DNA from 2 places in the Bordetella avium genome. Region 2 is predicted to be linked to the other one. Evidence: predicted binding sites of a transcription regulator. Region 2 holds the regulator's gene; the other holds the start of a gene.
What was found. The regulator LexA, encoded in region 2, represses DNA repair genes until DNA is damaged. The targets are predictions, from matches to a motif close to ACTGTATNNNNATACAGT.

Region 1 (16,088 bases), 620 kb from region 2:
TTTTTTGCAGCCGCTGGATAGCCCATTGCGCCGCGCGCATACCGAGGCGGCAGTGCAGTACTGCATGGCGCATCCGCAATGGCGCTTGAGTGTGCAGACCCATAAATACATAGGCATTCCATGATTGTTCGTTTTATCTGCGGGGTTCGCCCGTGATTGCTGTCACCCGCAAGCTGGAGTTCGACGCCGGCCACCGCATTCCCGACCACCGTAGCCAATGCCGCAATCTACACGGCCATCGCTATGTGCTAGAGATCACCTTGAGCGGCGATGTTGTCGAGGCGCCCGGCCAGTCCGACACGGGGATGGTGATGGATTTCTCGGAAATCAAACACATTGCCAAGACACATATCGTGGACGTCTGGGACCATGCTTTTCTGGTCTATGAGGGCGATACTGCCGTGCGGGAGTTTCTGGCCACCCTGCCCGGGCACAAGACGGTAGTGTTGGACCGTATCCCGACGGCTGAAAACCTGGCCGCCATTATTTTTGCGCGGCTCGCGCCGCACTATCAGAGCGCCTACGGCAATGCACTGCGCCTGTCACGCGTTCGACTCTACGAAACGCCCAACTGCTGGGCGGATTGCGACGGCCACTGATTTCTCTTCGGCAAGGCCCTCCCCCTTTTCTTGCGGATAGTCCGTCCGGCCTTAGCGGCCGGGTGCGGCCCACCCTGTGCGTTCAAGACGGCGGCTACCGCCTCGACGAGACGGGCCTCCGTGCGGCGCAATTATTAGCAAGCCATTGATATAAGTAGAATCCCTAGCAATACTAGTGTAAGCTATCTATTAGCTTCCTACTTAATAGCTTGTGATGGATTCCCATGAACACGCCCACCGACTCTCAGCTCATGAACATGACCGCGAACCTCATGGTGTTGTCGCGGGCCTACCGCAGCGCGGCCGACAAGGCCCTGGTGGATTTTGGTTTGTCACAGGCCACGGCCTGGCCGGTGATTCTGACTGGCCGCCTGGGTGACGGTGTGCGCCAGGGCGCGCTGGCCGAAGCGCTGGGTGTGGAAGGCCCGTCGCTGGTACGGGTGCTGGATCAGTTGGTAGCGGCCGGTCTGATGGAGCGGCGCGAAGCCACCCAAGATCGGCGAGCCAAGACGATACATCTGACCGCCTCGGGCAAGGCGCTGTGCGAGCAGGTCGAAGCAGTGCTGGTGCAGTTACGCCGCCAACTGTTTAAGGACGTGCCACAGGAAGATTTGACGGTTTGCCTGAGCGTGCTGGAACAGTTGAAGACTGCCTTGGGCCGTGAGTCCGCCGCGGCGGGTTTCAAGCCATGAAACCGCCTACGCTGGAAGAAGCGCTATTCTCGCTAAAGAGTTTTATGGGCGCCATGGCCGCTTTATATCTCTCTTACAGCATCGGCCTGCCAAGACCGTTCTGGGCCATGACGACCGCCTATATTGTGTCGCAACCCTGGTCCGGCGCGGTGCGCTCCAAGGCAGTTTACCGCCTGGGCGGGACCTTCTTCGGCTCAGCGATGACGGTCTATACCGTGCCCCGGCTGGCCAACTATCCCGTGCTGATGACACTGGTGATGGTGTTGTGGGTGGGCATCTGCCTCTATGTGGCCTTGCTGGACCGCACACCGCGCTCCTACCTTTTTATGCTGGCGGGCTATACGGCCGCGATGATCGGCTTTCCCAGCGTCAGCGACCCGGCCACCGTATTTGACACGGCGCTGGCGCGGGTGGAGGAAATCAGCCTTGGCATCATCTGCGCCACGCTGGCACATAGCCTGGTGCTGCCGCGCGGCATCGGGCGGCCCTTGATGAGCCGGCTGGACGCCACGGTACGCGACGCCCGCATTTGGGTGCAGGAAGTGCTCAAGACACTGGGCCTGGGCGGCAAAGAGGCCAAAGACCGCCGCACATTGGCCAACGACATCACGCAACTGCGCTTGATGGCCACGCACGTGCCTTTTGACACGGGCAATATCCGCTGGACAGCGAATGCGCTGCGAGCCATGCAAGATCACATCGTCGCCATCACGCCGACCGTGTCGGCCATCGAGGACCGGCTACAGGCGCTGGCGGCCAGCGGCCGTGAGCTGCCGGCGCCGGTACGCGCCGTGATGGATGATATTTCAGCGTGGATGGACAACAGTGCCAGCGCCACCCGCGAACAGGCTGCGCAGTTGCGCGCCCGGCTGGTGGCGCTGACGCCGCCCATGCGTGCGGAATCGAGCTGGAACGAGGCCTTGCTGGCCAGCCTGCTGACCCGACTGCGCGAACTGGTGGAAAGCTATGACGCCTGCCTGGTCGTGCGGCTAGACATCCGGGACGGCCTGCAAGGCCGTCCGCGTCCGGCGCCGCGCCGCCTGACACGCGGTCCGGCCCTGCACCGCGATCATCAACTGGCCCTGCTATCGGCGCTGGGCGCAGGCCTGGCGATTTCCGTCTGCTGCCTGTTCTGGATCGGCACGGCCTGGACCAATGGCGCGACCGCAGCGCTAATGGCGGCTATTGCGAGCTGTTTTTTCGCCGCGCAGGACGACCCGGTGCCCGGCATCATGCAGTTTTTGAAATACACCATTGCGTCGATCCCGCTGTCGGCCTTGTATCTGCTGGGCATCATGCCGGCGCTGCACTCGTTTGAAATGCTGGCGCTGACGCTGTTTCCGGTCGCCTTTGTGGTCGGCATCCTGCTCACACGGCCAGCCTCGGTAGGCAAGGCCATGGCGGTGTTTTTCGGCTTGAGCGGCACCCTGGCCCTGCATGACACCCATACCGCCGACATCGTGTCCTTTCTGGATACGACGCTGGCGCAATGTATCGGCGTGGCGCTGGCGGCCATCATCACCGCCATTTTCCGTTCGGTAAGCGTGGAATGGAGCGCTCGCCGTCTGCAAAGCGCCAACTGGAAAGAACTCGCCACGCTGGCCCGCGGTCAGCGCGTCCTGAACCGGCAGGCCTTTGCGGCACGCCTGCTGGACCGCATCGGCCTGCTGCAACCACGGCTGGCCATCACGCAGCGCCAGGACGATCAATTCGCCAGTGACGCATTGAAGGATCTGCGCGTGGGCAAAGACATCGCCGAATTGCAACGCGCCCGGCCTCATATGCCGGTAGCAGATGCGGCCATTGAGCCGGTGCTGCGCGGCCTGGCGGACTGTTTTGAAGCGCGTCTGGCCGGTAAAAGCAAAGCGCGTCCGGCCGATCTGCTGGCCCGCATCGACCGCGCCTTGCAAAGCGTATGCGCCACGCCGGACGCTGGCGAAACGGCCCGGGAGCGTGCCGTGGTGGCCTTGGTGGGCATCCGCCGCGCCTTTTATCCGGATGCCCAGGTCTACCGCCCTGTGTTCCAGGAGGCCTGAGCACCATGATTGGCGAATTCAACTTCTACGGCGTTTATTTTCCCTGGCTGCTGGTGCTGGCCCTGCCAGCGCTGGGCCTGAGCTGGATGTTGCGGCGCCTGCTGGCGCGCGCGGGTCTTTACCGTTTTGTGTGGCATCCGGCGCTGTTCGACCTCGCGCTGACGGTCGTGCTGCTGTATGGCGTTTTTTTGATTTCCCCATATTTTTTTCAGGGATAGCAGTATGAAACTTCCCAACTCGCTCCGCCCGGCCGCGCTGGGCAAGTACGCAGTCACCGCGCTGGCCATTCTCGCGGCGCTGTTTGCCGGTTGGCAGCTTTGGGTGCATTACGAGCTTGAGCCCTGGACGCGTGACGGCCGGGTGAAGGCCAATATCGTGCAGGTGGCGCCTGATGTGTCCGGCCTGGTTACCGCCGTGCCCGTACGCGATAACCAGAGCGTCAAGGCAGGCGATACGCTGTTTGAGATCGACCGCGCACGCTTTCAACTGGCCTTTGATCAGGCCGAGGCCGCCTTGCAGGCCCAGCAGGTGGCGCGCGACCAGGCTGCGCGCGATGTCAAACGCAATCGTGCGCTGGGCCAGCTGGTTTCAGCCGAAATACGGGAGCAAAGCGAGACCCGCCTGCATCAAAGCGAGGCCGCGCTGGCGCAGGCCGAGGTGCAATTGAATCTGGCCCGCCTGAACCTGGAGCGCAGCCGCGTGGTAGCGGCAAGCGATGGCCGCGTCACCAATCTTGATCTGCGCGTGGGATCTTATGCCAACGCCGGCCGAGCCGTCATGGCCCTGGTGGATGCCGGCTCCTTCTACATCGAAGGCTATTTCGAAGAAACCAAACTGCCCCGCATCCACGAAGGAGACCCGGTTCTGGTGACCCTGATGGGCGATTCTCGACAAATCCAGGGCCATGTGGAAAGCGTAGCGATGGGGATTGCCGATCGCGATCGCAGCACCAGCGCCAACCTGCTGCCCAACGTCAACCCGACTTTCAACTGGGTGCGTCTGGCCCAGCGCATTCCGGTACGCGTGAAGATAGATCAGGCTCCCGACGACCTAAGGCTGGTGGCCGGCCAGACCGCGACCGTGGCCATCGATACCGCCTCCGCCAAGCACTGATTCCCCCCTCTTTTCTGGACTCGACGCCATGCCCATTCGCACCCTGACTTCGCTGACATTGGCGCTCGCGCTGGCGGGTTGCGGCGCCGTGGGCAGGGACTACCGCCTGCCCGCAGACGCCGTGGCGCAACGCGCGGCAGCCCAAGCCCCCTTCGCCCAGGCCGACGCGCATCGCTATCAATCAAATGAACTGCCGCCGCACTGGTGGCGGCTGTATAAAGACCCGGTGCTCGATCAATTGATAACATCCGCCTTCACGGCCAATACCGATCTGCGCGCAGCGGCAGCCAATCTGGAACGCGCCCAGGCCATGACGCGCGAAGCTCAGGCGCAGCAGTTGCCAACGGTGGGGGTGAACGCTGCACCGACTTTCGGCCATGTCTCCGGCGTCCAGGAACTGCAACCCGATGTCCGTCCGCAAGACCGCTGGTCATACGCTGCCGGCGCCAGCATTTCCTATCAGATTGATTTGTTCGGGCAAATCCGCCGCGCCATCGAAGCCGCACGCGACGATGCCCAGGCAGCGCAGGCAGCCTATGACGCCACCCGTGTGACCGTCGCAGCCGAGACCGCCCGTGCCTATGCGGACCTGTGCTCGGCAGGGATGCAACTGGCCTCGGCGCGGCGATCGGTCGCTGTGCAACAAGAGTCGGTCAATGCGGTTCAACGCCTGCAAAACGCCGGACGCGGCACCGCGCTGGATCTATCTCGCGCCAGCAGCCAGCTCGCGCAATTGCAGGCCGAACTGCCGCCTTTCGAGGCGCGGCAACGCAGCGCGTTTTATCGATTGGCCGCCCTCACGGGGCGGCTGCCCGCTGAGTTGCCGCAAAAGCTGATGCAATGCGCGCAGGCACCGCGCCTGACGCAAGCCATTCCGGTGGGCGACGGCGCGGCGCTGCTGCGCCGGCGCCCGGATATCCGTCAGGCCGAGCGCAGCCTGGCGGCGGCCACCGCTCGCGTCGGCGTGGCCACAGCGGATCTTTACCCCAAGATTTCATTAGGTTTGTCGGGGGCCTCGGGCGGTCCCGCCACGCGCTTTGGCGATCGCGGCACCTTAAGCTGGAGCATCGGGCCTTTGATCACCTGGACGCTGCCCAATACTGGCGCGGCGCAGGCCCGTATTGCCCAAGCCGAAGCATCCACCAAGGCGGCCTTGGCGCGCTTTGACGGTACGGTGCTCAATGCGCTGCGCGAAACCGAAAGCGCCCTAGTCAGCTATGCCCGGCAACTGGACCGCGACAGCGCCCTGCGCGCCGCGCGCGACCAAAGCGTCCTGGCCGCCCGACAGGCGCGCCAACTCTTCCAGATAGGCAAGACCGACTATCTGAGCGTGCTGGATGCCGAACGCACGCTGGCTGGCAATGAAAGCGCACTGGCGGCGTCGCAAGCGGCTCTGTCCGACGATCAGATCGAACTGTTTCTTACGCTGGGCGGGGGCTGGGAAGACCCGGCGCCCGCCATGCCTTGATCTCAATGTACGGAACTGCCTTCGGGCGGCGTCTGATTCAGGCCGAGCGCAGCCTCCCAACTGCGCAAAGGCACACAGGTTTTGAGGCGCACGATGGCACGCTCAATAAGCGCCGGATGCAACTCATGGCCCACCGAGCTGGCGATATCAATCGTGGCATCGCCATGCAGTTCGGCAAGCCGGGCCTGGGCAGCCTGGGCATGCACGGCCTCAATCACCGGGTCGGCCGCGCCATGCAGGATATGGATGGTGGTGTATTGCGGCGGCGCCTTGGGCAAGCTGGCGTAGCGGCCTGAAAACGCCATGACCCGACCGGCCAGCCCATCATGGGCCTGCACAGCCTCCAAGGCCATGATGGCGCCTTGCGAGAAACCGGCTAGGGCGGTGTCCGACTGCAACAGGCCCAAACGCTGCTGCTGAGCCTGGATATAGCTCACCAGGGACGGCAAGGCGGCGGCCACCCGCTCAGGACGGTTGGTTTCGGTCACGCCACGAATAGAGAACCACTGACGGCCCTCGCCGCCGCCGTCAAACGGCTGGGCGCCCGCAGGAATCAGCACAGCCGAAGCCGGAAAGGCCTGGCGCAAGGCCTGGGCCAGATTCTCCAAGCTGGCGGGCGTGCCGCCGACGCCATGCAACAGAATAAAGAGCTGCTTGATTTCGATTTCGGGTTCGGGCAACAGCTCAATAGCGGTAGTAATGGTTGTACTCATGATGCGTATCCGGTGAGATGGCGGGTCTGGCCCGCCCTGCTTGCATTCTAGGCGCTGTCAGGTTTTCACGCGCAGCAAACGGCAGCCGACGCAGGTCCAGCCCTCTGACGCACGACTTGCCGCCTAGGGGCGCTGGGAAATTTCCGGTATGATCTACTGTATATTAATACAGTATATTTCCGCTATTCCGGCCATGCCCGCACCCGAACATATCCACCCCGCCCTCTGGAGGGCCACGCAACTGGCTCGGGCCAGCGCACGCGTCGTCCCCACGGGCTATGCCGACTTATCGGCCCAATTGCCCGAGGGCGGCTGGCCGGTGGGCAGCCTGACCGAATTGCTCTTGCCCCATCCGGGCAGTGGCGAATTACGTCTGCTGTCCACGGCCTTGCGCGGCCAGCAAGACAGCCGCCCGGTCGCGCTGGTGCAGCCCCCTTTCACGCCACATATCGCGGCCTGGCGGCAATGGCGCATCGCGCCCGAACGCCTGCTCTGGATCGCGCCCGCCAAACTGGCCGACACGCTCTGGGCTACCGAACAGGTGCTCAAACACGCCAGTTGCACGGCGTTGTTGTGCTGGCTGCCGCAAGTGCGGCCCGAGTCTTTGCGCCGGCTGCATTTGGCCGCCCAGGCCAGCGACACGCTGTTTTTCGTGTTGCGCCCGGCCCAGGCGGCGCACGGCGCCTCACCCGCGCCTTTGCGCCTGGCCCTAGCCCCCGCTCAGGACGGTCTGTCGGTGCAGATTCTCAAACGCCGTGGCCCGGTGTGCGAAAACCCGGTCTTTCTGTCTTTCGACGCACCTGTCCAAGCCATCGCTCTAGCTGCCCATGCGACTCTGGATCGCCATTCATCTTCATCACCTGTCGCTGGACAGCACGCATACCCGGTGGCATGAGCCGGAACGCTGCTGCGCCGTCATCGAACAGGAACGCATCGCCGCACTATCGCCCGCCGCACGCGCGCGGGGCCTGACGCCCGGCATGCGGCGCGCCAGCGCCCTGGCCCTGGCGCCCGACGCCGAGTTGCAGGTCCGCGATCCCGCTGCCGAAACAAGCCGCCTCCACGAGGCTGCGCTGGCGCTGCTGCAATACACCCCGCAACTGGCTTTGCGCGAACCCGATGCGCTGCTGCTCGACGTGGGCGCCAGCCTGCAACTGTTTCGAGGTCCGCGCGCCCTGGCCAGGCGGGTGCGCGCCACGCTGGCCGCGCTGAACCTGAGTGCCCGGCTGGGTATGGCGCCCACCGCGCAGGGCGCCTGGCTGCTGGCGCTGGGCAAAGCGCCGCCCGCCCTGCATATGGACAGCCTGATCCGGCGGCTGGACCGCCTGCCCCTGACCCTGCTAGCCGAAGCCGCCTCGCAGGCCTCCTGGCTGCAAGGCCTGGGCTGCGCTACCTTGGCCGACACACGTGCCCTGCCCAGGGGCGGTTTACAACGCCGCGCCGGCACGGCCTTGCTGCTGGCGCTGGACCGCGCCTATGGCCTAGCCAATGAAGCGCACCGCTGGCACGAACCGCCGCCGCGCTTTGCCGCTCGCATCGAATTCATGGACTACGTTGAGCAGGCCGACGCCCTGATGAGCGTGGCTGCACGCCTGACCGAACAATTAAGCGGCTGGCTGCATGCCCGCCGCCGCGCTGTGCGCAGCATGACGCTGTCCCTGGAACACGAACGCGGCCGCCGCGCCCGCGAGCCCTCCTTGCTCACACTGGCCATGGCTGAACCGATCTGGCATAACAGCCACCTCCTGGGCTTGTTGCGCGAGCGCCTGGCGCGTTTTGAACTGGCTGCGCCAGTCATTGCCGTGGTTTTGTCGGCACAGGAAACCGAAACGCCCGTCGTCGCCAGCCAGACATTATTCCCCGAGCCAGGCGGCAATGCCGCCGACCATGCCCGCCTGCTGGATCTGCTGGCGGCGCGTCTGGGCCCGGCTGCTGTGCGGCAGGCCTATCCTCAAGCGGATCACCGCCCCGAAGTCGCCAATCAGTGGCAGCCCGCACATCAGGGCCTACGTCTGCGCGACACTCCGCCTGCCGGGCCGCTGGACCGTCCGTTCTGGCTGGTCGAGCCCGCCCGCGCCCTGCAAGAGCGGGGCCATCGCCCGATTTATCAGGGCCAGCCGCTACGCCTGCTGCGGGGGCCCGAACGCATCGAAAGCGGCTGGTGGGACGCCACGCTTACCCAGCGCGATTATTTTGTGGCCGAAGACGAGGCGGGCGCCCGCTACTGGCTGTATCGCGAGCATGGCGAACATTGGTTTCTTCACGGGCTGTACGCCTGAGACAACATGGCCATGATGTCTGCCCTGCTACCCGGCTATGCCGAACTGGATTGTCAATCCAACTTCAGCTTCCTGACCGGCGCTTCGCATCCCGAAGAGTTGGTCGAGCGCGCCGCAAAACTGGGCTATGCCGCATTGGCAATCACCGACGAATGCTCGCTGGCCGGGGTGGTGCGCGCCCATGTCGAGGCAGGCAAGCATCCTGGGCTGAAACTCTTGATCGGCAGCCGCCTGCGTTTGGACAACGGGACGCATACCCCCATCGAGCTGGTATTGCTGGCCTGTGACAAAGAAGGCTATGGCAATCTGGCCGAACTGATCACCCTGGGCCGAACCCGCGCCGTGAAAGGCCAGTATCTGCTGCGCCCGGCCGATCTGACCGCCCAAGGCCCGGAAGGCGGCGTGCCGGGTTGCCTGGCTATTCTCACACCGGCCTATGGCCAGGCGCCCGCCGAAATGGCCGCGCAAGCGCAATGGCTGGCCCGTCACTTTCCAGGGCGGGCCTGGGTGGGCCTGGCGCAATTGCAGCGCTCTCGTGATGACCTGCACCGCGCCGCCGTGCAGGCTGCCGCGCAAGCGGCCAATCTGCCGCTGGCCGCCATCAGCCAGGCGCAGATGCATGTGCGCTCACGTAAACCGCTGCACGATACCTTGGCGGCGATCCGCAGCGGGCGCAGCGTTGCCGAGTGCGGCTACGATCTGGCCGCCAACGCCGAACGCCACCTGCGTTCGCGGCTGCGTCTGGCCGGCCTCTACCCCGCTTCGGCGCTGCATCAAACCCTGGCCATCGCTGAGCGCTGCACCTTCTCTCTCGATGAAATCTGCTACGAATATCCCGACGAGATCGTACCAGCGGGTGAAACCCCCGCATCTTATCTGCGCCGCGCCACCTATGAAGGCGCGGCCGCGCGCTTTCCTGATGGCATTCCGGCACAGGTTCGCAAGCTCATCGAAAAGGAACTGGCCCTTATCATCGAGCTGCGCTACGAAGCCTATTTTCTGACCGTACACGACATCGTGCGCTTTGCCCGCAGCGCCGGCATTCTTTGCCAAGGGCGGGGTTCGGCGGCCAATTCGGCGGTCTGCTTCTGTCTGGGCATCACGGCGGTCGATCCCAGCAATGGCAATGCGCTGTTCGAACGCTTCATCAGCAAAGAACGCAACGAACCGCCCGACATCGACGTCGATTTCGAACACCAGCGCCGCGAAGAAGTCATTCAATACATTTATCGCAAATACGGCCGCCCGCGCGCCGCGCTCACGGCCGTGGTGATCTCGTACCGGCCGCGCAGTGTGCTGCGCGACACCGGACGCGCTCTGGGCCTGGATCAAGCCCTCATCGACGCTGTGGCGCGCGCCCATCAGTGGTGGGACGGCAAGAAAGAAATGCTGCGCACCCTGGGCCAATGCGGGCTCGACCCCGGCTCGCGGGTGGCGCGGCAGTGGGCCATTCTTGCCGAAACCCTGATCGGCTTTCCGCGCCATCTGTCCCAACATCCGGGTGGCTTCGTGATTTCGCGCGGGAAACTGTCGCGCCTGGTGCCGATTGAAAATGCAACCATGGAGGACCGCAGTGTCGTGCAATGGGATAAAGATGATCTCGATGCCCTAGGTCTGCTCAAGGTGGACGTGCTGGCGCTAGGCATGCTGTCAGCGCTGCGGCGCGCGCTTGAGCTGGTCAGCCAGCGGCGCGCCCAGCCCCTGGCTCTGCATCAGATTCCGCCCGATGACCGCGCCACCTACGACATGATTTGCCGCGCCGACACCGTCGGCGTGTTCCAAATCGAATCGCGCGCGCAAATGAGCATGCTGCCGCGCTTGCAGCCCCGCGCCTATTACGATCTGGTGGTGCAGGTCGCCATCGTGCGCCCCGGCCCCATCCAGGGGGGCATGGTGCATCCCTATCTGCGCCGGCGCCAGGGCAAAGAGCCCATCAGCTATCCCGGCAAGGCGATCGAAAAAGTACTGGAACGTACCCAGGGCGTGCCCATCTTCCAAGAGCAGGTCATGCAGATCGCCGTGGAGGCCGCCGGCTTCACTCCCGGCGAGGCTGACCAGCTGCGCCGCTCGATGGCGGCCTGGCGGCGCAAAGGCGGGGTCGATAAATTCCGTCTCAAACTGATCGGCGGCCTGCTGGCTCACGGTTATGGCCTGGACTTCGCCGAAGCCCTGTTCCGCCAGATCGAAGGTTTTGGCGAATACGGCTTTCCCGAAAGCCACGCCGCCAGCTTCGCGCAGCTTGCCTATGCCAGCGCCTGGATCAAATGCCACGAGCCCGAGGCCTTTCTGGCGGCCTTGCTGAACTCACAGCCCATGGGGTTTTATGCGCCCGCGCAATTGGTGCAAGACGCCCGCCGCCACGGGGTCGTCGTGCTGCCGGTGGATATCACGCGCAGTCGCTGGGAGGCGGGATTCGAAACACTGCCCGGCCAATCGCGTCCCGCTGTCCGCCTGGGCTTGAATCAAATCCGGGGACTCAAACAAGAGGCCGGGGAACGCATCGCAGCCGCGCACCGTGAACAGCCTTACCGCGATGTCGCCGACCTGGGCCGGCGCGCGCGCCTGAACCGTCAGGAACTCGATGCCCTGGCCGCCGCCGATGCTTTGCGGCCTCTGGCCGGCCACCGGCGGCAGGCGCGCTGGCAGGCCGCAAGCGGCGTGTATCGCCGCGACCTGCTGCATGAGGCGCCCGTGATCGAAACCGAGCACCCTGCCCTGCCCGCGCCCAGCGAAGGCCAGACTGTCGTGGCCGATTACGAGAGCCTGGGCTTGAGCCTGCGCCGCCATCCCTTGTCATTGTTGCGCGCCGAACTGGCCGAGCGCCGTTTCGAACCGGCCAGCGTGCTCAACACCTATCCCGACCGCCGGCTGGCGCGGGCCTGCGGCATCGTCACCGTGCGCCAGCGGCCGCAAACGGCCAAAGGCACGATCTTCGTCACCATCGAAGATGAGACCGGCCCGGTCCATGTGGTGGTACGCAAAGAGCTAATGGAGCGCCAGCGTCGCGAACTATTGAGCGCCGTGTTGCTCGGGGTCTACGGCACCTGGCAGAACATCGACAATGTGCGCAATCTGGTAGCGCAGCGGCTGGTGGATCTGTCGCCGCTGCTGCGCCGGCTCGATGAGGATGGCCTGTCCGCGCGCAGCCGCGACTTCCATTGATGCTCAGGGCTGGAACGGCCGAGGATCGATGGGCGGCTCCAGATTGTTCATCAGCGAGTTCAGAAGCGCCGCACTGCCGCAGGCCATCGTAAAGCCCAGCGCGCCCTGGCCGATATTGAGCCAGAGATTATCGGCCACGCGAGCCCGACCGATGAGCGGCTTGCCGGTCGGCGTTGCCGGCCGCAACCCCGCCCAAGGCTCGGCCTGACTCAGATCCAGCGAGGGGAACGTCTCGGCAACCTGCCGCTTGAGCAGGGCGATACGCGCCGGATCGATACCGCGGTCATGGCTGCCGATATCCACCATAGCCGCCATGCGCAGCGCCTGGCCCACGCGGGCATAGACGATGCGGCGTTCATAGTCGGTCACGCTGATCGAGGGCCCTACACCAGGCTCCACGGGTACCGTCAAGCTATAGCCCTTCAAGGGATATAGCGGCACGTCCTGACCCAGGGGCTTGAGCAAGGCTCGCGTACCCACCCCCGTCGCCAGCACGACCGTGTCAGCGCGAATATCACCCTGCTTGCTATGCAGCGCCACCACGCGCCGACCCTCGCGCCGCAAGCCCGAGACCGTGGTGCTCATCAGGCATTCGACATTGCTGAAACGCTGCAAACGCTCGAACAAAGACACCGTGAACTGGTGACAATCGCCTGCCTCTTCGCTGGGGGTATAGACCGCGCCTGCCAGGCTGCTTCCCATGCCCGCCAATGCCGGTTCCAAGGCCAGGGTCTCGGCGGCATCCAGCACGCGCTGCTCGGCGCCGAGGCTGGCCTGATACTCCGCCAGCTTGCGCGCCTTGTCCAAGAGCTCGGGGCTGCGGTAGGCGATCAACTTACCGTTGCGCAGATGACCGAATTCGATGTTTTCTTCATCAAGCAGGCGGTGCAGCACATCGCGGCTCAGATAAGACAGCGTTTGCAACTCGGCCGTCGAGCGCCGCGCCGTACCGGCGTTGCAGGCCAGCGCGAACTGCAAACACCAGCGCCATTGGTGCGGATCGAGACGCGGTCGAAAACGCAGAGGCGAATCCGCATGCAACAGCCAACCCGGCACGCTAGGCAGCACGCCCGGCCCGGCCAAGGGTGCGACATAGCTATAACTGAGCTGACCGCCATTGGCGTGGCTGGACACCTCGGCCGGACGGGACTCGCTATCGATCAACACGACCTCATGGCCTTCGCGCGCCAGAAAGTAGGCCGTGGTAACGCCGATGACCCCGGCGCCCATCACACATACCCGCATAACCTTGTTACCCGCTCAAGACAAAGCGTCATTCTGCGAACGGGGTGCGCCCGCCGCAAATGCCTATCTGGCGGGCAGCCATAACCTAAGGTTGGGCCTGAGCGCCCCAGCCGCTTCAAGCCGCCCGGTGCAGGCGGATGAGGGCCTCTGACGTGGGCAGGCCTACCAATTCGGCCAGGCTGTGCTGATTCAAGCTGTCGTAAAACCCCCGCAGGCTGTCATTGAGCACGCCGGCCAGCCGGCACACACCTTGCAGCGCACAGGGCGGTTCGGCGCAGTCCACCAGGCTGCCCTGGTGTTCCAGCACCCTCAGCAGATCGCCCAAGCGATAGCTTGCGGCCGGACGGGCCAGCGCCAGCCCGCCCCCCTTGCCCCGGGTGGCGGCAACCCAGCCCTGCTGCGACATGAAATGGACCACCTTCACCAGATGATTGCGTGAAATCGCAAAGCGTTCGGCGATCTCAGGGATCGTCACGGTTTTTTCGCGGTCGCGGCATTGCGTCAGATACATCAGGACGCGCAGGCCAAAATCGGTGAATCGGGTCAGTTGCATGGCGGGTGTAAAAATGTCGACGGCCTTAGCAGCCGGGCCCGCCCGTGCCGAACGCTTCGGCATGGATGCGCCCTGCCGGCACGCCCAGCGCGCTCAGGGCATCGAACTGCTCACGCATGAAGGGTAGCGGGCCGCAGAGATAATAATCGGCATCGGGCAAGATCACATCGGCGGCAATGCGCCGCCAGTCTATACGGCCCTCGTAATCGTAGTCCACGCCCGGACGGTCCGATGCCGCCACCCGCTCGTAAAACACATGCCGGCGCACATTGGCATATCGCGCCACAGCCACGTTGACCGCATCGCGCATGGCATGCACCGCTTTTTCGCGGCAGGCGTGCACAAAGCGCAGCTCACGCGCCGGCTCACCGGCTGTCTGACACCCCAGCACCGTATTGAGCATGGCCATCATCGGCGTGATACCCACCCCCCCGGAAATCAGCACGACCGGTGTGGTCGCCTTCGTGTCGAGCACAAACTCGCCCTGCGGCGGCGCCACATCCAGCACATCCCCCTCCTCGATGTGATCGTGCAAATGCGTCGACACCTGCCCGGCCGGGCCGGCGCCGCCCGCTTCGCGCTTGACTGAAATGCGCAGGCTGTCCTTGCCCGGCGCATCCGACAGACTGTATTGGCGCGGCTGCATCAGGCCCAGCTCGGGCAGATAGAGACGCACCGACAGATATTGACCCGGCAGAAAGCTGGGCAGCGGGCCGCCATCGGCCGGGCGGAGATAGAACGAGGTGATTTCCGCACTCTCCACGACCTTGCCCACCACCTTGAAGCCGCGCCAGCCCGTCCAGCCGCCAGGCTGAGCGGCCGAAGCGGCATAGCGCGCCGACTCCATGCCAATCAGCACATCGGCCAATTGTCCATAAGCCGCCGCCCAGGCCTCGATCAGCGCGTCACTGGCCGCCTCGCCCAAAACCTCGCGGATCGAGGCCAGCAAATGCCTGCCGACGATGGCGTAATGCTCCGGCCTAATCCCTAAGCTGACGTGCTTGTGCGCCACCCGTTCAAGCACCGGAGCTAGCACGGATGGGTCATCGATATGCTCGGCGTAGGCCGCTACCGCCAGCGCCAAGGCCTGCTGCTGCTGGCCGTTGTGCTGATGCCCCAGGTTGAACACCTGCTTGAGTTCCGGGTTGCCACTTAACATGCGGGTATAAAAATGACGCGTGAGGGCTTCGCCCTGGGTTTTCAGGACAGGCGCGCTGGATTTGACCAGTTCTCGGACGCTTGCGGACAACATGGAGGACTCCTCGTAAAACACGGGATAGATCGGTTAAAGATGTATTTATTTTACACCTTTAAAACTGACTTGCACCGCTACCAGGCGGGCGGTTAAAACACGGGCTTTGCTGCAACCCTCAAGGACCCCGCCATGAGCACCGACTCGCTCAAGACCGCATTACTCGACGCCCAGAAACAGGCCATGCGCGCCAAAGACAGCGCCCGCCTGGCCACCCTGCGTTTTCTGCTGGCCGCGGTCAAGCAGAAAGAAGTCGATGAGCGCCGCGACGTCAGCGACGCCGAGATCACCGCCATCATCGAAAAACAGGTCAAGCAGCGGCGTGAATCCATCGCCGCCTTCGAGGCCGCCGGCCGCACGGAAACCGCAGAACAGGAAAAGGCCGAACTGTTGGTGCTGCAAGAGTTCCTGCCTCAAGCCGCCAGCGCAGAAGAGGTCGAAGCCGCCATTGCCGCCGCCCTGGCTGAGGTGCAGGCTCAGGGTGTGACCGGCCCTGCTGTCATGGGCAAGGTGATGGCGATTCTCAAGGCTGCCCTGGCAGGCCGCGCCGACATGTCGCAGTTGTCGCAACAGGTCAAGGCCCGTCTGTCCTGAGCCGGCTAGAAAGCGCCGCCAAACAAATCAGGCTGGCGCGCGCTTTGAGCGGGGTCGGTGAAATTGCTCATGCCGACCCCCGCCAGCCGGTAGCGTGTATGCGCCGGCAAATCCACGCGCGCGCATAGGCGGCGCGCAATCGCCGCCAGCTCTTCGGCCGACGACGGCGGCTGCGACAGTGTGAGGCTGCGTGTAAGCAAACGGAAACGATCGGTTTTGAGCTTGAGCACTGCCGTTCGCCCCAACTGGCCTTTTTTGCGCGCCTGCTCCCACACCCGCGCCGCAAGGCGGTCCAGCGCCTCACCCAGGTCGGCCAGGCGCAGATCGCGCTCAAAAGTATTCTCGGCGGACACCTGCTGCAGCGGCTGATCGGGCTGCACCT
Region 2 (16,088 bases):
AGGGCCCCCAAGCCACCAAGATCCAGCTGATCTAAATTAGCTGAGTTTTGGTCGCAAAAAGCCCCGCAAGGGGCTTTTTTGTTGTCTTTTTGCCGCATTTGTACAGGCCTTGGGCGCTTACAGATCGGTTTCGTTCAGATACCCTAACTCTCGGACGCTTGGCCGCTTTCGACGGGGGAGTCCCCCGCGGCGGGCAAGCCTGGGCGGCGCGGGGGATTCCCCCTGCGGCATCATGCTTCGGGCCCTGCGCCCCTCGAGGCACTGGGCGGGTGACGGCCTGCCTGGCTGGAACCCTTAGCACAGGAGATACCCATGTTTGGCAATGCATTGGCCGCCGACGTCGTCGGCTTTTGGCGTGAGGCGGGGCCCCGCCGCTGGTTTGCCCGCGATGATGCGTTTGATCACGAGTTCCGCGAGCGTTTTCTGGCCTTGCATTACGCGGCCGCACGCGGTGAGTTGGCATCCTGGGAGCAGAGTCCGGAGGGGGTGTTGGGCTTGCTTATTCTGCTGGATCAGTTTCCGCGCAACGCCTTCCGCGGAACCGGGCATATGTTTGCGACCGATGGACTTGCGCTGGCGATTGCCCGCCGTGCGCTTGTAAACGGATTCGATTTAAAAATCGAAATGCAATTAAGGCCTTTCGTTTATTTGCCGTATGAACATGCTGAAAATCTCGCCGATCAAGACGAGTGTGTCAGATTAATGACTCAGTTCGGTGGTGAAACGTTGCGGTATGCAATTGTTCATCGCGATGTTATTGCGCAGTTTGGCCGCTTTCCTCATAGGAATGCCAGTCTTGGGCGTGACACCTCAGTTGCAGAACAGTATTTTCTCGACAAAGGCGGGTTTTCCGGCTGAAGCGTTTGGAATGAAAACCGGGTTGCCTGTTGTGTTGGACCGACGAGCAGCTTCAAAATTAATTCTAAATGTATCTTTTGTATCAAAAGAATTGGACGAGTATTAGAGTTTGACCGTTGCGCAAAAACACTCCTACACTGACCTGGCGAGGTCAAGCGATGCGGTCAGGTCCTATGTCGCAAGCGTGTTTCCCGTCCCCCCTCCTTGGCGTCTTGCATCCCGCGAGCAATCGCTGCTTTGGTTGAAGGACAGTTCATGGCAACCGGTATTGTTAAGTGGTTTAACGCTGAGAAGGGTTACGGTTTCATCTTGCCCGACGACGGTGGCAAAGATCTCTTTGCGCACTATTCCGAGATCCGCAGCGAGGGTTACAAGTCACTGCAAGAGAATCAGCGTGTGTCTTTCGAAATCGGAGAGGGGCCGAAAGGTCCAAGCGCGAAAGACATCAAGGTTATTGTTTGATGGTCTGATAATGCAAAAGCCCCAGTGATGGGGCTTTTGCATTAACGGGCTGTGCGGCTTGGCGCCAGCTCAGTGTCGCTTGTGCGGACTGCCGCCGGCGTGGTGAGCATGGTGCGAGCCGCTGTTCGTCAGCTTGTCGACAAAGGCGATGCCGATGGCCGACAAGATGAATACGACATGGATGATGGTTTGCCACATCACCCCGGTTTCCGTGAAGCGCGCGCCGGTGGAACCCAGATTGCCTGCCTCTATGAAGGTGCGAAGCAGGTGAATAGACGAGATGCCAATGATGGCCATTGCCAGTTTGACTTTCAGTACGCTGGCGTTGACGTGGCTTAGCCACTCTGGCTGGTCAGGATGGTTCTCGAGGCGCAGGCGCGAGACAAAGGTCTCATAGCCGCCCACGATCACCATGACTAGCAGGTTGGAAATCATCACGACATCGATCAGCCCAAGGACAATGAGCATGATGTCCTGTTCGCCGAAGGTGCTGGTATGCGAAACGAGATGCCAGAGTTCCTTCAAAAACAGGAAGACATACACACCTTGGGCGACGATCAGGCCAAGGTAGAGGGGGAGCTGCAGCCAGCGTGAGCTGAATATTAGTGCGGACAGGATGCCGGGTCGGTGAGATTGGTGAGCATTCATCGTTGCGAGCCTTGGGGTATGGGAATCAGGCGGTTCGCATTCTAGCAATGCCGGCGGCGATTCTGGGGCCCGGCGCAAAGCCCTCGTGGCCGGGTTTCGGGCTCTCTGCCCACTTTCCGGTAAAATTGCACGTTTACCCGTTTCGTTTTCTTTTCATCCCTCGGAAAATAGGTCTTTTAATGCAGCCTGTGGTTGAAACCCTCTCCGGCCTGGAGCGCCGTGTTGATCTGGCCATTTCGGTGGCCGACGTGGAAAAGGAAGTCCAGGCGCAGCTCAAGCGCGTGGCCCGTACCGCCAAGGTGCCCGGCTTCCGTCCCGGCAAGGCGCCGATGGCCATGCTCGAGCGCAGCCATGGTCCGAGCGTCCGCTATGACGTGATCAATTCCCAAGTCGCCCGTGCCTTTGAGCAAGCCGTCGAAGCCGCCCAGTTGCGCGTGGCGGGAAGCCCTTCGCTCGAGCCCAAGACGGAAGGCGTGGACGAGAACACGCTGGCCTTCTCGGCCACTTTCGAGGTTTATCCGGAAGTCGCTGTGCCTGACCTGTCCGATCTGGCCGTCACGCGCTATGAAACTGAAGTCACCGACGCGGAAGTCGACAAGACGCTGGATGTCCTGCGCAAGCAACGCGCCAGCTATGAAACCCGCGAAGGCCGCGCCGCGCAAGACGATGACCGCATCGTTCTCGATTTCGCCGGCACCATCGACGGCGTGCCTTTCGAAGGCGGCAAGGCCGAGAACTTCCCCTTCATCCTGGGTCAAGGCCGCATGCTGCCTGAGTTCGAGGAAGCCGCTCGCGGCCTGAAGGCAGGTGACACCAAGGTTTTCCCGCTCAGCTTCCCTGAGGACTACCAGGGTAAGGAAGTCGCCGGTAAGACGGCTGAATTCACCATCACCGTCAAGGAAGTGGCCGAGGCTGTTCTGCCCGTCGTCGATGCCGAGTTCGCCAAGTCGCTGGGCCAGGCCGACGCCGATGTCGAAAAGCTCAAGGCTGACATCCGTGGCAATATCGAGCGTGAAGTGAAGGTCCGTTCGCAAGGCCGCACCAAGACCAGCGTCATGGATGCGCTGGTCGAGGCCGCCAAGTTCGACGTGCCCAAGTCTCTGGTCGACAACGACGTGCAAGGCCGCATCGCTCAGGCTCGTGAAGAGCTCAAACAGCGCGGTGTGCCGAATGCCGACAGCATGCCCATGCCTGCCGAAGTGTTCGCCGTCGAATCCGAGCGTCGCGTGCGCCTGGGTCTGCTAGTTTCCGAGCTGGTCAAGCAGCAGCAGTTGCAGGCCAAGCCCGAGCAGGTTCGCGCCCGCATCGAAGAGTTCGCTCAGAACTACGAGCAGCCTGCTCAGGTTGTCAGCTACTATCTGTCGGATCGTCAGCGTCGCGCCGAAATCGAAGCGATCGTGCTGGAAGACAACGTGGTGGCCTACGTGCTGGAAAAGGCCAAGGTAACCGATGAGAAGGTTCCCTTCGATCAGTTGATGGGGATGGCATAACTATGCAGAGATTCACCGATTTCTATGCGGCAATGTACGGCGGGGCGTCGGTGACGCCCACCGGATTGGGCTATATCCCGATGGTTGTGGAGCAGTCCGGACGCGGCGAGCGCGCCTACGACATTTATTCGCGCCTGTTGCGCGAGCGCCTGATCTTTTTGGTCGGGCCGGTCAATGACGCCACGGCCAATCTGGTCGTCGCCCAGCTGCTGTTCCTGGAATCGGAGAATCCTGATAAGGACATTTCCTTCTACATCAACTCGCCTGGCGGGTCGGTGTATGCCGGAATGGCCATTTTCGACACCATGCAGTTCGTCAAGCCCGATGTGTCCACCTTGTGCACGGGCCTGGCGGCGAGCATGGGCGCCTTTTTGCTGGCTGCGGGCAAGAAGGGCAAGCGTTTCTCCTTGCCTAACTCCCGTATCATGATTCACCAGCCGTCGGGTGGTGCTCAGGGGCAGGCCAGCGACATCCAGATCCAGGCTAAGGAAATCCTGGATTTGCGCGAGCGTCTGAACCGGATTCTGGCTGAGAACACTGGCCAGTCCATGGAACGCATCGCCATAGACACCGAGCGCGACACCTTCATGTCTGCTGAAGATGCGCTATCGTATGGTCTGGTAGACAAGGTTCTGGCACGCCGCGAAGACGTCTGACGTATATTTGGCTGGCGGCGGGCTCTGACTGCACGTCTGATAAGCGTTAAGTGCTTCCCCTGGGTCCAGGGGAAGCATCTTCTACTAGAGACTAGAACCACTTATGCCTGAAAAAAAGGGATCGGCAGACGCAAAAGTGCTGCATTGCTCTTTCTGCAATAAGAGCCAGCATGAGGTCCGCAAGCTGATCGCAGGTCCATCCGTATTCATCTGTGATGAGTGCATCGACCTGTGCAATGACATCATCCGCGAGGAAGCGCAGGCAACCGCGCGCGCGGCGATTCGTTCCGAATTGCCCACTCCGGTTGAGATCAAATCCTTCCTGGACCAATATGTAATTGGTCAGACCGGCCCCAAGCGTATGCTGGCGGTTGCTGTCTATAACCATTACAAGCGCATTCGTCACGGCGAAATCAAGGGCGATGAGGTCGAGCTCTCCAAGAGCAACATCATGCTGATCGGGCCGACAGGCTCGGGCAAGACCCTGCTGGCCCAGACGCTTGCTCGCATGTTGAATGTTCCCTTCGTCATGGCCGACGCGACCACGCTTACCGAAGCGGGTTACGTGGGCGAGGACGTCGAAAACATCATTCAGAAGCTGTTGCAGAACTGCAATTACGATGTTGAGAAGGCGCAGCGCGCCATTATCTACATCGATGAAATTGACAAGATTTCACGCAAATCCGATAACCCCTCGATCACGCGCGACGTGTCGGGTGAGGGCGTGCAGCAGGCGCTTCTGAAACTGATCGAGGGTACGGTGGCTTCGGTGCCTCCCCAGGGCGGGCGCAAGCATCCCAATCAGGATTTTGTGCAAGTTGATACGACCAACATCCTGTTCATCGTGGGCGGTGCCTTCGATGGTCTGGAAAAGGTTATCCGCGACCGCACCGAGAAGTCGGGCATCGGTTTTTCGGCTGCAGTGCGCGCCAAGTCCGAGCGCGGTGTCGGCGAGCTGTTCGGCGAGGCAGAACCTGAAGATCTGATTAAGTTTGGTCTTATTCCCGAACTGGTCGGTCGTCTTCCCGTCGTCGCGACGCTGGATGAACTTGACGAGGCCGCTCTGGTGCAGATTCTCACCGAGCCCAAGAATGCCCTTATCAAGCAGTTCCAGAAACTGTTTGCTATGGAGAGCGCCGAATTGGACATCCGTCCTGACGCCCTGCACGCCATTGCTCGCAAGGCGCTGCAGCGTAAAACCGGCGCGCGTGGTTTGCGTTCCATCCTGGAATCGGCCTTGCTCGACACCATGTACGATTTGCCGACGGCAGGCAATATCCGCCGCGTGGTGGTCGATGCCAATGTCATCGAGGGTGATGGCAAGCCTTTGCTTATTTACGCAGATGAAGTCGCAGGGTCCGATGAGTCGGCCCAAGGCGAGGTCCGTGACGCGGCGGCCTGAGGCGGCAGCATCCACGCAAAACCCGTCTTTGACGGGTTTTTTTATATCTTGATGTCGAGAGGCAATCTGCATCTTGATTTTTGGGCTATTGTTCCCATATCAGACGTAACCGACCTGGGGCTCATTTGATGTTGCGGCCCTTGTGTCCCTCTCATTCACTCTGAGGAACTCACTATGTCTGCAAGCCAGACCCTGCCTTCAGATCCTATCGACCTGCCTTTGTTGCCCTTGCGCGACGTGGTGGTGTTTCCGCACATGGTCATCCCGCTATTCGTGGGCCGTCCGCGCTCGATCCGTGCGCTGGAAATCGCCATGGAAGCCGGCAAGAGCATCATGTTGGTGGCGCAGAAATCCGCGGGTAAGGATGATCCGACGCCTGAGGATGTGTATGAAATCGGCTGCGTGGCCAGCATCCTCCAGATGCTCAAACTGCCCGACGGCACCGTCAAAGTGCTGGTCGAGGGTACGCAGCGCGCGCGCATCAACCGCGTCGTGGACGGCGAATCGCACTTTACGTGCGAAGTCAGCCTGATCGAGCCCGACACCGAGACTGGCCCCGAAACCGAGGCCTTGCGCCGCGCCATCGTGGCCCAGTTTGAGCAGTACGTAAAACTCAACAAGAAGATTCCGCCCGAGATTCTGACCTCGTTGGCGGGTATCGACGACGCCGGCCGTCTGGCCGACACGATTGCCGCCCACCTGCCGCTCAAGCTCGAGCAAAAGCAGAAAATGCTGGAGATCGTGCCGACCGCCGAGCGCCTGGAAGCCCTGCTTACCCAGCTGGAAACGGAGATCGACATTCTTCAGGTCGAGAAGCGTATTCGCGGCCGTGTGAAGAAGCAGATGGAAAAGAGCCAGCGCGATTACTACCTGAATGAGCAGGTCAAGGCCATTCAGAAGGAGTTGGGCGAAGGCGAGGAAGGCGCCGATCTCGAAGAGCTTGAGAAGAAAATCATCGCCGCGCATATGCCTAAAGAGGCGCGCAAAAAGGCGGATGGCGAACTCAAGAAGCTCAAGCTGATGTCGCCCATGTCGGCAGAAGCCACCGTGGTGCGCAATTACATCGATACGCTCATCAATCTTCCCTGGAAGAAAAAGAGCAAGATCAACAACTCGATCGCTAACGCCGAACGCGTGCTGGACGATGACCACTATGGCCTCGAGAAGGTCAAAGAGCGCATCGTCGAATATCTCGCGGTGCAGCAGCGCGTCGACAAGGTCAAGGCGCCCATTCTGTGTCTGGTCGGTCCTCCGGGCGTCGGCAAGACCTCGCTTGGCCAATCCATCGCCAAGGCCACGAACCGCAAGTTTGTGCGCATGGCGCTGGGCGGTGTGCGCGATGAGGCCGAGATCCGTGGCCATCGCCGTACCTACATCGGTTCGATGCCGGGCAAGATTCTGCAGAACATGTCCAAAGTGGCTGTGCGCAATCCGCTCTTCCTGCTCGATGAAATCGATAAGCTCGGTATGGATTTCCGTGGCGATCCGTCGTCGGCGCTGCTGGAGGTGCTGGACCCCGAACAGAACCACACTTTCCAGGACCATTACATCGAGGTCGATTTCGACCTTTCCGATGTGATGTTCGTGGCGACGAGCAACACGCTGAACATTCCCCCGGCCTTGCTGGACCGTATGGAAGTCATCCGCCTATCGGGTTACACCGAAGAGGAAAAGATTCATATCGCCAGCGATCACCTCCTGCCCAAGCTGATGAAGAACAATGGCTTGAAGGAGAACGAGCTGACGGTGGACGAGAGCGCTTTGCGCGATATCGTGCGCTACTACACTCGTGAAGCCGGTGTGCGTGCGCTGGAGCGCGAAGTGGGCAAGGTGTGCCGCAAGGTCGTCAAGCAGTTGCTGACGGCTCAGGACAAGGGCGAGGCGGCGCTTGCGACCCCTGTCGTGGTGAATGCCGACAATCTGAGCGACTACCTCGGCGTGCGCCGTTACAGCTTTGGCATGGCCGAAAAAGACAACCAGATCGGTCAAGTGACTGGCCTGGCCTGGACTGAGGTGGGCGGCGATCTGTTGACGATCGAAGTGGCGGATATGCCCGGCAAGGGCGTTATTCAGCGCACGGGTTCGCTGGGCGACGTCATGAAAGAGTCGGTCGAAGCGGCGCGCACGGTCGTGCGCTCGCGGGCCCGCCGCCTGGGCTTTGCCGATAGCGTCTTTGAAAAGCACGATATGCATGTGCACGTGCCGGAAGGCGCCACGCCCAAGGATGGTCCGTCGGCGGGTATCGCGATCACCACGGCCATGGTTTCCGCCTTGTCGCGCATTCCGGTGCGTGCTGATGTGGCCATGACCGGCGAAATCACGCTGCGCGGCGAAGTGCTGCCCATCGGTGGCCTGAAGGAAAAACTCCTGGCGGCGCATCGCGGTGGTATCAAGACGGTCTTGATACCCGAAGAGAACGTGAAAGACCTCGCCGATATTCCGGATAACGTTAAAAACCGTCTGGAAATCGTGCCGGTGCGCTGGATCGACAAGGTGCTTGAGCTGGCGCTGGAGCGTCAACCTGAGCCGCTGGCCGATGAAGAGCCCGTCAAGGAGGCGCTGGTCAGCAAGCCGGTCGAGTCGAACGATCCCGTGCTCAAGCACTGATTGCTCGCCGCAAGGCGGTAACGCCGCCGGTTAATGGCATACACCCCAAAAGTTGGACACCGATCCAAACTTTGGGGTGTTTTTCATGGGCTGTCGCTTGCCGCGGCAGTTTGTCGCCTTGGGGTGTCGCTTATGTAGTGAGCGCTATCCGGTTGACTGCTTTTGAAACCTGCGCCGAGCGACGCCTAAAGCCAGGGCAAGGAGGCGGGCGTCGTTTCAGGGTAAAGAGAGCGCTTTACGGGCAGAGCGCGCGCAGCACCTTCGCCAGTTTCTTGATGGCGATTTCCAATTCGTGCGGTGCATGGGCAGCAAACCCCATGAGAAAGCCGGCCTTGCGCCAGCTTGTGGCATGTAGCGCGGTCAGCCCTAGCAGGTCGACGCCCGCGCGCCGGGCGGACTCCAGCGCTTCGTTTTCGGGAATGTCTCGGATAAACACGCAGGGCATCTGCATGCCTCCTGCAGGCACTCTTGGCTCAACAAAGTCGGCCAAATGCTCACGGACCAAACGGGCAAGCACATCCCGCCGTTCGGCATAGACAAGCCGCATCGTGCGCACATGCGCGCCATAGTGGCCGCCTTCGATGAAACGAGCCAGAGTCAGCTGCGGGATCGGCGCATTGTGCCCGTCCATTAAGGTGCGCGCCACGGTCATGGGGGCAACAAGCGATGACGGCAACACCATGTAGCCGATGCGCAGGCCTGGAAACAGCGATTTCGTGAAGGTGCCGATATAGATCGTCCGTTCATTCGAATCCAGCCCCTGCACGCATGCGGTGGGCTTGCCGGCGTAGTGAAATTCGCTGTCGTAGTCGTCCTCTATGATCCAGCTCTGGTGCTGGCGAGCCCATTCAATGACGGCCAGCCGCCTGTCCAGTGCCAGCGTCGCCCCGGTCGGAAACTGGTGGGAGGGTGTCAGGAATACGGCTTTGGGATGCTCGCCTAGCGCATTAGCTGCCTGGCTCAGATGTTCTACGCGCAAGCCCTCGGCGTCGAGCGGAATCGGCAGGCATTGCAGCCCTGCGGCGTCGAAGGCCTTGCGCGCACCATGGTAGACAGGATCTTCGATAAAAATCCGGTCGCCAGCATCGAGCAGCACGTGAGCGCACAGGTTCAGGGCTTGCTGGGAACTGGTCAGCACCAGCACGCGCTCGGGTGTCGCACGTGCACCGCGTTCGAGATTGACATAATCCGCGATGGCACGTCGCAAGGGTTCCATGCCCTGCGGCGGGCTGTGCAGCAGCGCCAGGGTGCCGTATTCCTTCAGCACCTGTCGCTCCAGCCGCTCCCAGGTCTGGAGTGGAAAGTTGCGCGTTTCCGGGACGCCTGGTGCAAAGGGGCGAGGGGTCAGAAAGTCCCGAATCCCGCCGCCTTTGAATATGACGTTCCCACGCTGGCTCAGGCGCGGCGCTGTCTTGTTCACGGCAGTGCGACGTGCTTTGCCCCTTGCTGTCAGGTGCTGGGTCCGCTCCGACACGAAGCTGCCGCTGCCCACGCGCCGCTCGATGAAGCCCTCGGCATGCAGCTGGGTGTAGGCCGACTCGACCGTATCGCGGGAGATCCCCAATGATTTTGCCAGTGTGCGTGACGCAGGCAATGGTCTGCCCACATCGAGCGCCCCGTCGAGGATGAGTTGCCGGACGGCCCGATGGATGCGCACATGCAGGGGCAAAGTCCCATGCGCCGGGTCGCTCATCCAGGCTTTAACGGATTCAAGTTGGGCATTTTTGAACAATTGGCCGGTATACGCCTAGAAAAATGGATGGGTAAATCAGTCCATTTTGGCGCTACAAATGCGTCTTGTAAACCTAAGTCACCGTTTTCAGGAGCCCGAGTCAGATCATGCCAGCCGCCCCGTCACCTAGCCCCGTTCGCTGGAGCGACCTCACCCATCCAATCGTTGCCGGTTTGATCTCGGTCATCGTCAACTACGGCGGCACTTTTATTCTGGTGTTCCAAGCCGCCAAGGTGGCGGGTCTCAGCCCCGAGCAGACGGCTTCGTGGGTATGGTCGATTTCGATTGGTGTGGGGGTGACAGGGATCTTCCTGAGCTGGATTTCACGCGAGCCCATCATCACGGCCTGGTCTACCCCCGCAGCCGCTTTCCTCGTCGTGGCGCTGGCGACGACGCCCTACGCGGAAGCGGTCGGCGCCTACCTGATCTCGGCCGCAGCCTTCGTGGTGCTAGGGCTGTCTGGCTGCTTCGAGCGGGTCATTCGCATGATTCCCCCGGGCGTGGCCGCCGGGCTGTTGGCCGGTATCCTGCTTCAGTTCGGTATCGGCGCTTTCGGCGGCATTACCGTCGATCCCTTGCTCGCAGGTGTGCTGTTCGTTTCCTATGTGGTGTTCAAACGATTCAGCGCTCGTTACGCCGTGGTCGGCATCCTCGTGCTGGGGCTGGCCTTTTTGCTGGCTCAGGAGCGCGTCGATCTGTCCGGTTTGAGGCTGGAGCTGGCGAAGCCGGTATTCACCATGCCCATGTTCTCGCTCAATTCCCTCCTGAGCCTGGCCCTGCCGCTTTTCCTCATCACGCTTACTGGGCAGTACATGCCCGGCATGCTGGTGTTGCGCAACGACGGCTTTAAGAGTAGCGCCAACCCCATCGTGGCCCTGACAGGGTTGGGCTCGTTACTGATGGCGCCCTTCGGTTCACACGCCTTTAATATCGCTGCCATTACGGCCGCCATCGCTACGGGCAGAGAGGCTCACGAAGATCCGTCCAAGCGCTGGATCGCCGGCATCGCCGCAGGCGTATTCTATGTGCTGGTCGGAGTATTCGGGCTGACGCTCGCCGCCGTGTTCATGGCCTTGCCTGCGACCTTTATCACCACGCTGGCCGGTCTGGCGCTGTTGGGCACGATTGGCGGCAGCCTGGCCAGCGCGCTGGCCGATCCCAGGTCCCGCGAAGCATCGCTCATCACCTTCCTGGCCGCCGCCGCCAACATTAAGCTGCTTGGTATTGGTGGCGCTTTTTGGGGGCTGGTGATCGGCCTGGTGGCCTATGTGGGTCTCAACGGTCGCTTGCCGCAACGGGCAGCCAAGCCCGTCGTTGCTGGGCAGCCTATTAACGAGCGGCCAAGTCGATGATCGAGCCGCCAGGCGCGCAAACCTGGCGCGGACAGCCCAGCCGCTATCCCGAGGCCGCTAGGGCCTAGGATATCCGACACGACCTCGGCGCGGTGCAGGCGCTTCTGTTAACGCCCGCGCGCTTTGGCCCGCCCGAGCTTCTGTTCCGGCCTGTGCGGCTCAGGACCGGGTTTGGCGCCGCAGCGCCGGGTTCATGAAGCCCATCGTAACGATCAGTGAAATCGCCAGGACGGCCATGGCCGCCCAGGCCAGGCCCTGCGCTTTGCCCCAGCCCAGCAGCAGGCCGCCGACGATGCCGCCCGCAGCCACGGCGGTATTCCAGCCGGTGGTGTACATGGCCTGGGCGACATCGACCGAATCGCCGGCGAAGCGCGATAGGGCTGCTTGCGTGAGGGTGCCGAAGCCGCCTACCGCCAGTCCCCACAGGGCAGCAGCAGAGTAGACGATAGGAGCGGCATGACCCCACAGGCCGAATAGCATGGCGGCCAGTGCGAACAGCAACATGTTGGCCAGCGCGAGAAAGCGCAGGCGTCGATCCACGAGGGCGCCCACCATCCAAAGCCCGACGACCGAGCCCGCGCCGAAGGTGAAAAGCACCACATCAACCTTGCTGGCCAGCCCGGCAACCTGCAGCAGCGGTTCGATGTAGATGTACAGAATGTTGTGCGCGACGACGAAGCTGAACACCACAATCAGCACGGCGCGGATGCCGGGCTTGAGAAAGACCTTTGCCAGCGGCTGGCGTTGGTCGCGGCTCTGGCCTGCGAAGTCAGGCACGACGGTTTTTATCCATACGATGAGCACCAGGGCGAGCAAACTCATCAGCCCGAAGGCCGCTTGCCAGCCGATATGCCGTCCCAGCAAAGCGCCGGCGGGTACGCCGAGCACTAGCGCAATGGTGCCCCCGATGCCGACGGTTGCAATCGCGCGTCCGCTCAGGTGGGCGGGAGAGATACGGACGGCGTAGCCCGCCAGCATAGACCACACGATGCCGCCGAATACGCCGGCAAAGAATCGCGCGGTGATGGACAGCGTGTAGTCGCGCGACAGGGCGGTAAGCAGGTTGACGACGGCGAAGCCGGCGATTGCGAACAGCAGCAGAGGGCGTCGGCGCACACCCTGTGTGAGCGTCATCACCGGAATCGCGGCGACCAAGGCGCCCACGGCATAGACCGTGATGAACTGGCCTGCCAGGCTTTCCGATACCTCCAGGCTTTGCGCAATCGATGAGAGTACGCCCGCAGGCAGAATTTCAGTGAGCAGCGTGATGAAAGCGGCCATCGCCAGCGCGAGCAGACCGCCCAGTGGCAGTTGTTGCGCGTGGCGGGATGGGGTTGCGAGGGTGCGAGTCATTCCTGGTATTTCCGGTTTTGGCTCTTGGTGGAGCGTGGCGGCGTAATCATGCCTGCATAGGACTGCGTGGATATCATGTCGCCCTGAAATTAGGGAAGCCAAGGCGGCAGCTTGTTTGCGACTGATACGGAGCCGGCAGTCATGCCTGCGCCAGCAGAGCAGGTGTGGGTTGCAGCAGGAGCGCCGATGTCTAGCTCGCGCTTGATGTGCGGGTCGAGCAAGCGGGTTTGTCTTCGTGCGAAACGATCCTCGAACAGGCGGCGCACATGCCGCAGCCGCCGCTTGATCGATTCGGAGGCAAGACCATTGCCGCAGGCCGGGGGGGGCACGCCGGATGGCGTAGCGCCGGGCGGCTGCGCGGCGACTTTGTGTCGGCGCGCCTAGGGGTCTTGGTGGGTTTGATCAGAGGGCAGGGCCGGGGTGGTTCTGTGCTCTGGTGCAGGTATTAATGCAGAGCGTGGGTGCGGATCAGGCCGACAGCAACCCCTTCGAGCGCGAATTCGTCATCGGGGGCCACCAGGATGGGAGAGAACTCGGGATTTTCGGGCAGCAGCTCGATGCGGCTGCCGTGGCGCTGCAGACGCTTGACGGTGACGTCATCGCCCAGCCGGGCCACGATGATCTGCCCGTTGCGCGCCTCGCTCGATTTTTTGACTGCAAGCAGGTCGCCCTCAAGAATGCCTGCGTCACGCATGCTCATGCCGCGCACTTTGAGCAGGTAGTCAGGGGCTTGCGAAAAGAGGCTGGGATCGACGCCGACGTCGCGCTCGACATGTTCGGCGGCCAGAATCGGGCTGCCGGCCGCCACCCTGCCTACCAGCGGCAGCAGCAACTGTGACAGCGAAGCCAGGATGGGGGAGGGCGTGGGTTCCGCATCTTTGAGGCGTATGCCGCGGGACGCGCCCGCCGTGAGCTCGATGGCGCCTTTGCGCGCCAAGGCTTTGAGGTGGTCTTCGGCAGCGTTGGGCGATCGAAAACCCAAGGCCTGGGCGATTTCGGCACGTGTGGGAGGAAAGCCCGTACGGGCGACGGTTTGCCGGATGAGGTCCAGGATTTCCTGCTGGCGTTCCGTGAGTTTCGTGGCCATGGTCGTGATCTCAATAATGGCCCGAGGCTTGTGTAAACCACGGACTGTATGTATATACAGCGTGATTCTGGGGGACATAGCCAAAAAATGCAAGTGATGGCAGATGGCCCGCCTGCGCCATGATCCGCGTGTTGCGTCTTACATGGCAGGGTGGTGATCGGGCAGGGAGGGGCAGGCGCGAAGGGGCCAGGGACTGCGCCTGAAGGGGGCATGGGCTAGGCCCGAAACGAACAAACCTTCCGTGTTGGCGGAAGGTTTGTCAGGGCTGGCGCGCAAACGCCAGCGATTACTTCAGAACGGCGGCGATCGCGGCAGCGACGGTGTCGATATTGCGGCTGTTCAGGGCGGCTACGCAGATGCGGCCGCTGGACACCGCGTACACACCGTGCTCATCGCGCAGGCGGTCCACTTGGGCAGCGGTCAGGCCCGAGTAGGAGAACATGCCGCGTTGTTGCAGCACGAAGCTGAAGTCCTGCGTCACGCCTTGCGCCTTGATCTTCTCGACCAGCTGCTGGCGCATCAGGCGGATGCGGTCGCGCATGGCGTCCAGTTCCTGCTGCCATTCGGCGAACAGTGCGGGCGTGTTGAGTACGGCGGCAACCACGCTGCCGCCGTGGGTCGGCGGGTTGGAGTAGTTGGTGCGAATGACGCGCTTGAGCTGGCTCAGGACGCGGGTGGCTTCGTCCTTGTCGCCGGCGACGGCGGTCAGGGCACCGACGCGCTCGCCATACAGCGAGAACGACTTCGAGAACGAGGAGCTGATCAGCATGGTCAGGCCCATGCTGGCGAACAGACGCACAACCGAAGCGTCTTTTTCCAGGTTTTCGCCAAAGCCTTGGTAGGCGATGTCGAGGAAGGGGACCAGTTTGCGGGCCTTGACGACTTCGGCGATCTGCTTCCACTGCTCGGCCGTGGGGTCCACGCCGGTGGGGTTGTGGCAGCAGGCGTGCAGCACGACGATGGTCTGTTCGGGGGCTGCTTGCAGCGAGGCCAGCATGCCATCGAAATTCAGGCCATGGGTGGCGGCATCGTAATAAGTGTAGGTTTCGACTTTGAAGCCGGCGCGCTCGAACAGGGCGCGGTGGTTTTCCCAGCTCGGGTCGCTGATCAGGACTTTGGATTGCGGCAGCAATTGCTTGAGGAAGTCGGCGCCGACTTTCAGCGCGCCGGTGCCGCCCAGCGTCTGGGTGGTCAGCAAACGGCCTTCGGCAGCCAGCGTGGAATCGGCGCCGAACAGCAGGGCTTGCGCGCCCTTGTTGTAAGCGGCGATGCCTTCGATGGGCAGATAGCCGCGGGCGGCAGCGGCTTCGACACGGGCCAGTTCGGCCTTGCGAACGGCGCCGAGCAGCGGGATGTGTCCCTCATCGTCGTAGTAGACGCCCACGCCCAAATTCACTTTGCCAGGGCGGGTGTCGGCGTTGTACTGCTCGTTCAGACCAAGAATGGGGTCGCGCGGGGCGAGTTCGACGGAAGCGAAGAGGGTGCTCATGGGACTAGATTGAGTGGGTGGACGCACAATCGCGTGCTGTGGATAATGGTGGGTTTACCCTCGGACAAGTCTAGCATGACAGACCCTGGATACGTCGAATTTCCCGGCAGTCCTTTTCAACTCTTTCAGCCCTATGCGCCGGCTGGCGATCAGCCCGCCGCCATTGAGGGACTCGTCCAGGGGGTGGCTGATGGACTGATGTACCAGACCTTGCTTGGCGTCACGGGCTCGGGTAAGACATTTACCATGGCCAACGTGATCGCCCGGCTAGGGCGTCCGGCCTTGGTGCTCGCGCCCAACAAGACCCTGGCGGCGCAGCTTTACGCCGAGATGCGCGATTTCTTTCCCAAGAATGCGGTCGAGTATTTCGTCTCTTACTACGATTACTACCAGCCTGAGGCCTATGTGCCCACGCGCGACCTGTTCATTGAGAAGGATTCCTCAGTCAATGAACATATCGAGCAGATGCGTTTGTCGGCCACCAAGAGCCTGCTGGAACGGCGCGACACCATCATCGTGGGCACGGTGTCCTGCATCTACGGTATCGGCAACCCGGGCGACTACCATGCAATGGTGCTGATCCTGCGCGCAGGAGATCGTATTTCCCGCCGTGAGGTGCTGGCCCGGCTGGTCGCCATGCAGTACACGCGCAACGATGCTGATTTCACGCGCGGCGCGTTCCGCGTTCGCGGTGAAACCATCGACATTTTTCCGGCGGAAAGCCCCGAACTCGCCTTGCGCCTGACGCTATTCGATGATGAGGTTGAAACGCTGGAGCTGTTTGACCCTTTGACCGGCAAGGTGCGTCAAAAGCTGCCGCGTTTTACGGTCTATCCGGGGTCGCATTACGTGACGCCGCGAGAGACGGTGCTGCGCGCCATCGAGACCATCAAGGAAGAGTTGCGCGAACGGCTGTCCACGTTCACGAATGAGGGCAAGCTGCTCGAAGCTC

Region 1: the regulator LexA is predicted to act here: its motif matches at 6,777-6,794, upstream of imuA (translesion DNA synthesis-associated protein ImuA).

The regions. Positions count from the first base shown of each region.
Region 1 is NZ_CP139969.1:1,649,840-1,665,927, reverse strand. It holds gene queE (7-carboxy-7-deazaguanine synthase) at 1-124, shown strand, start outside; gene queD (6-carboxytetrahydropterin synthase QueD) at 153-599, shown strand; gene U0029_RS07955 (MarR family winged helix-turn-helix transcriptional regulator) at 824-1,291, shown strand; gene U0029_RS07950 (FUSC family protein) at 1,288-3,327, shown strand; gene U0029_RS07945 (DUF1656 domain-containing protein) at 3,333-3,545, shown strand; gene U0029_RS07940 (efflux RND transporter periplasmic adaptor subunit) at 3,550-4,440, shown strand; gene U0029_RS07935 (efflux transporter outer membrane subunit) at 4,469-5,908, shown strand; gene ypfH (esterase) at 5,911-6,621, opposite strand; gene imuA (translesion DNA synthesis-associated protein ImuA) at 6,815-7,516, shown strand; gene U0029_RS07920 (Y-family DNA polymerase) at 7,449-8,900, shown strand; gene U0029_RS07915 (error-prone DNA polymerase) at 8,916-12,062, shown strand; gene U0029_RS07910 (D-amino acid dehydrogenase) at 12,066-13,307, opposite strand; gene U0029_RS07905 (Rrf2 family transcriptional regulator) at 13,423-13,860, opposite strand; gene hmpA (NO-inducible flavohemoprotein) at 13,886-15,112, opposite strand; gene U0029_RS07895 (GatB/YqeY domain-containing protein) at 15,245-15,706, shown strand; gene dinB (DNA polymerase IV) at 15,712-16,088, opposite strand, start outside.
Region 2 is NZ_CP139969.1:2,270,279-2,286,366, reverse strand. It holds gene U0029_RS10585 (cold-shock protein) at 1-35, shown strand, start outside; gene U0029_RS10580 (DUF924 family protein) at 313-858, shown strand; gene U0029_RS10575 (cold-shock protein) at 1,114-1,320, shown strand; gene U0029_RS10570 (TIGR00645 family protein) at 1,390-1,968, opposite strand; gene tig (trigger factor) at 2,148-3,458, shown strand; gene clpP (ATP-dependent Clp endopeptidase proteolytic subunit ClpP) at 3,461-4,114, shown strand; gene clpX (ATP-dependent Clp protease ATP-binding subunit ClpX) at 4,218-5,516, shown strand; gene lon (endopeptidase La) at 5,691-8,123, shown strand; gene pdxR (MocR-like pyridoxine biosynthesis transcription factor PdxR) at 8,359-9,855, opposite strand; gene U0029_RS10540 (benzoate/H(+) symporter BenE family transporter) at 9,963-11,207, shown strand; gene U0029_RS10535 (MFS transporter) at 11,367-12,560, opposite strand; gene lexA (transcriptional repressor LexA) at 13,006-13,647, opposite strand; gene U0029_RS10525 (amino acid aminotransferase) at 13,934-15,136, opposite strand; gene uvrB (excinuclease ABC subunit UvrB) at 15,212-16,088, shown strand, end outside.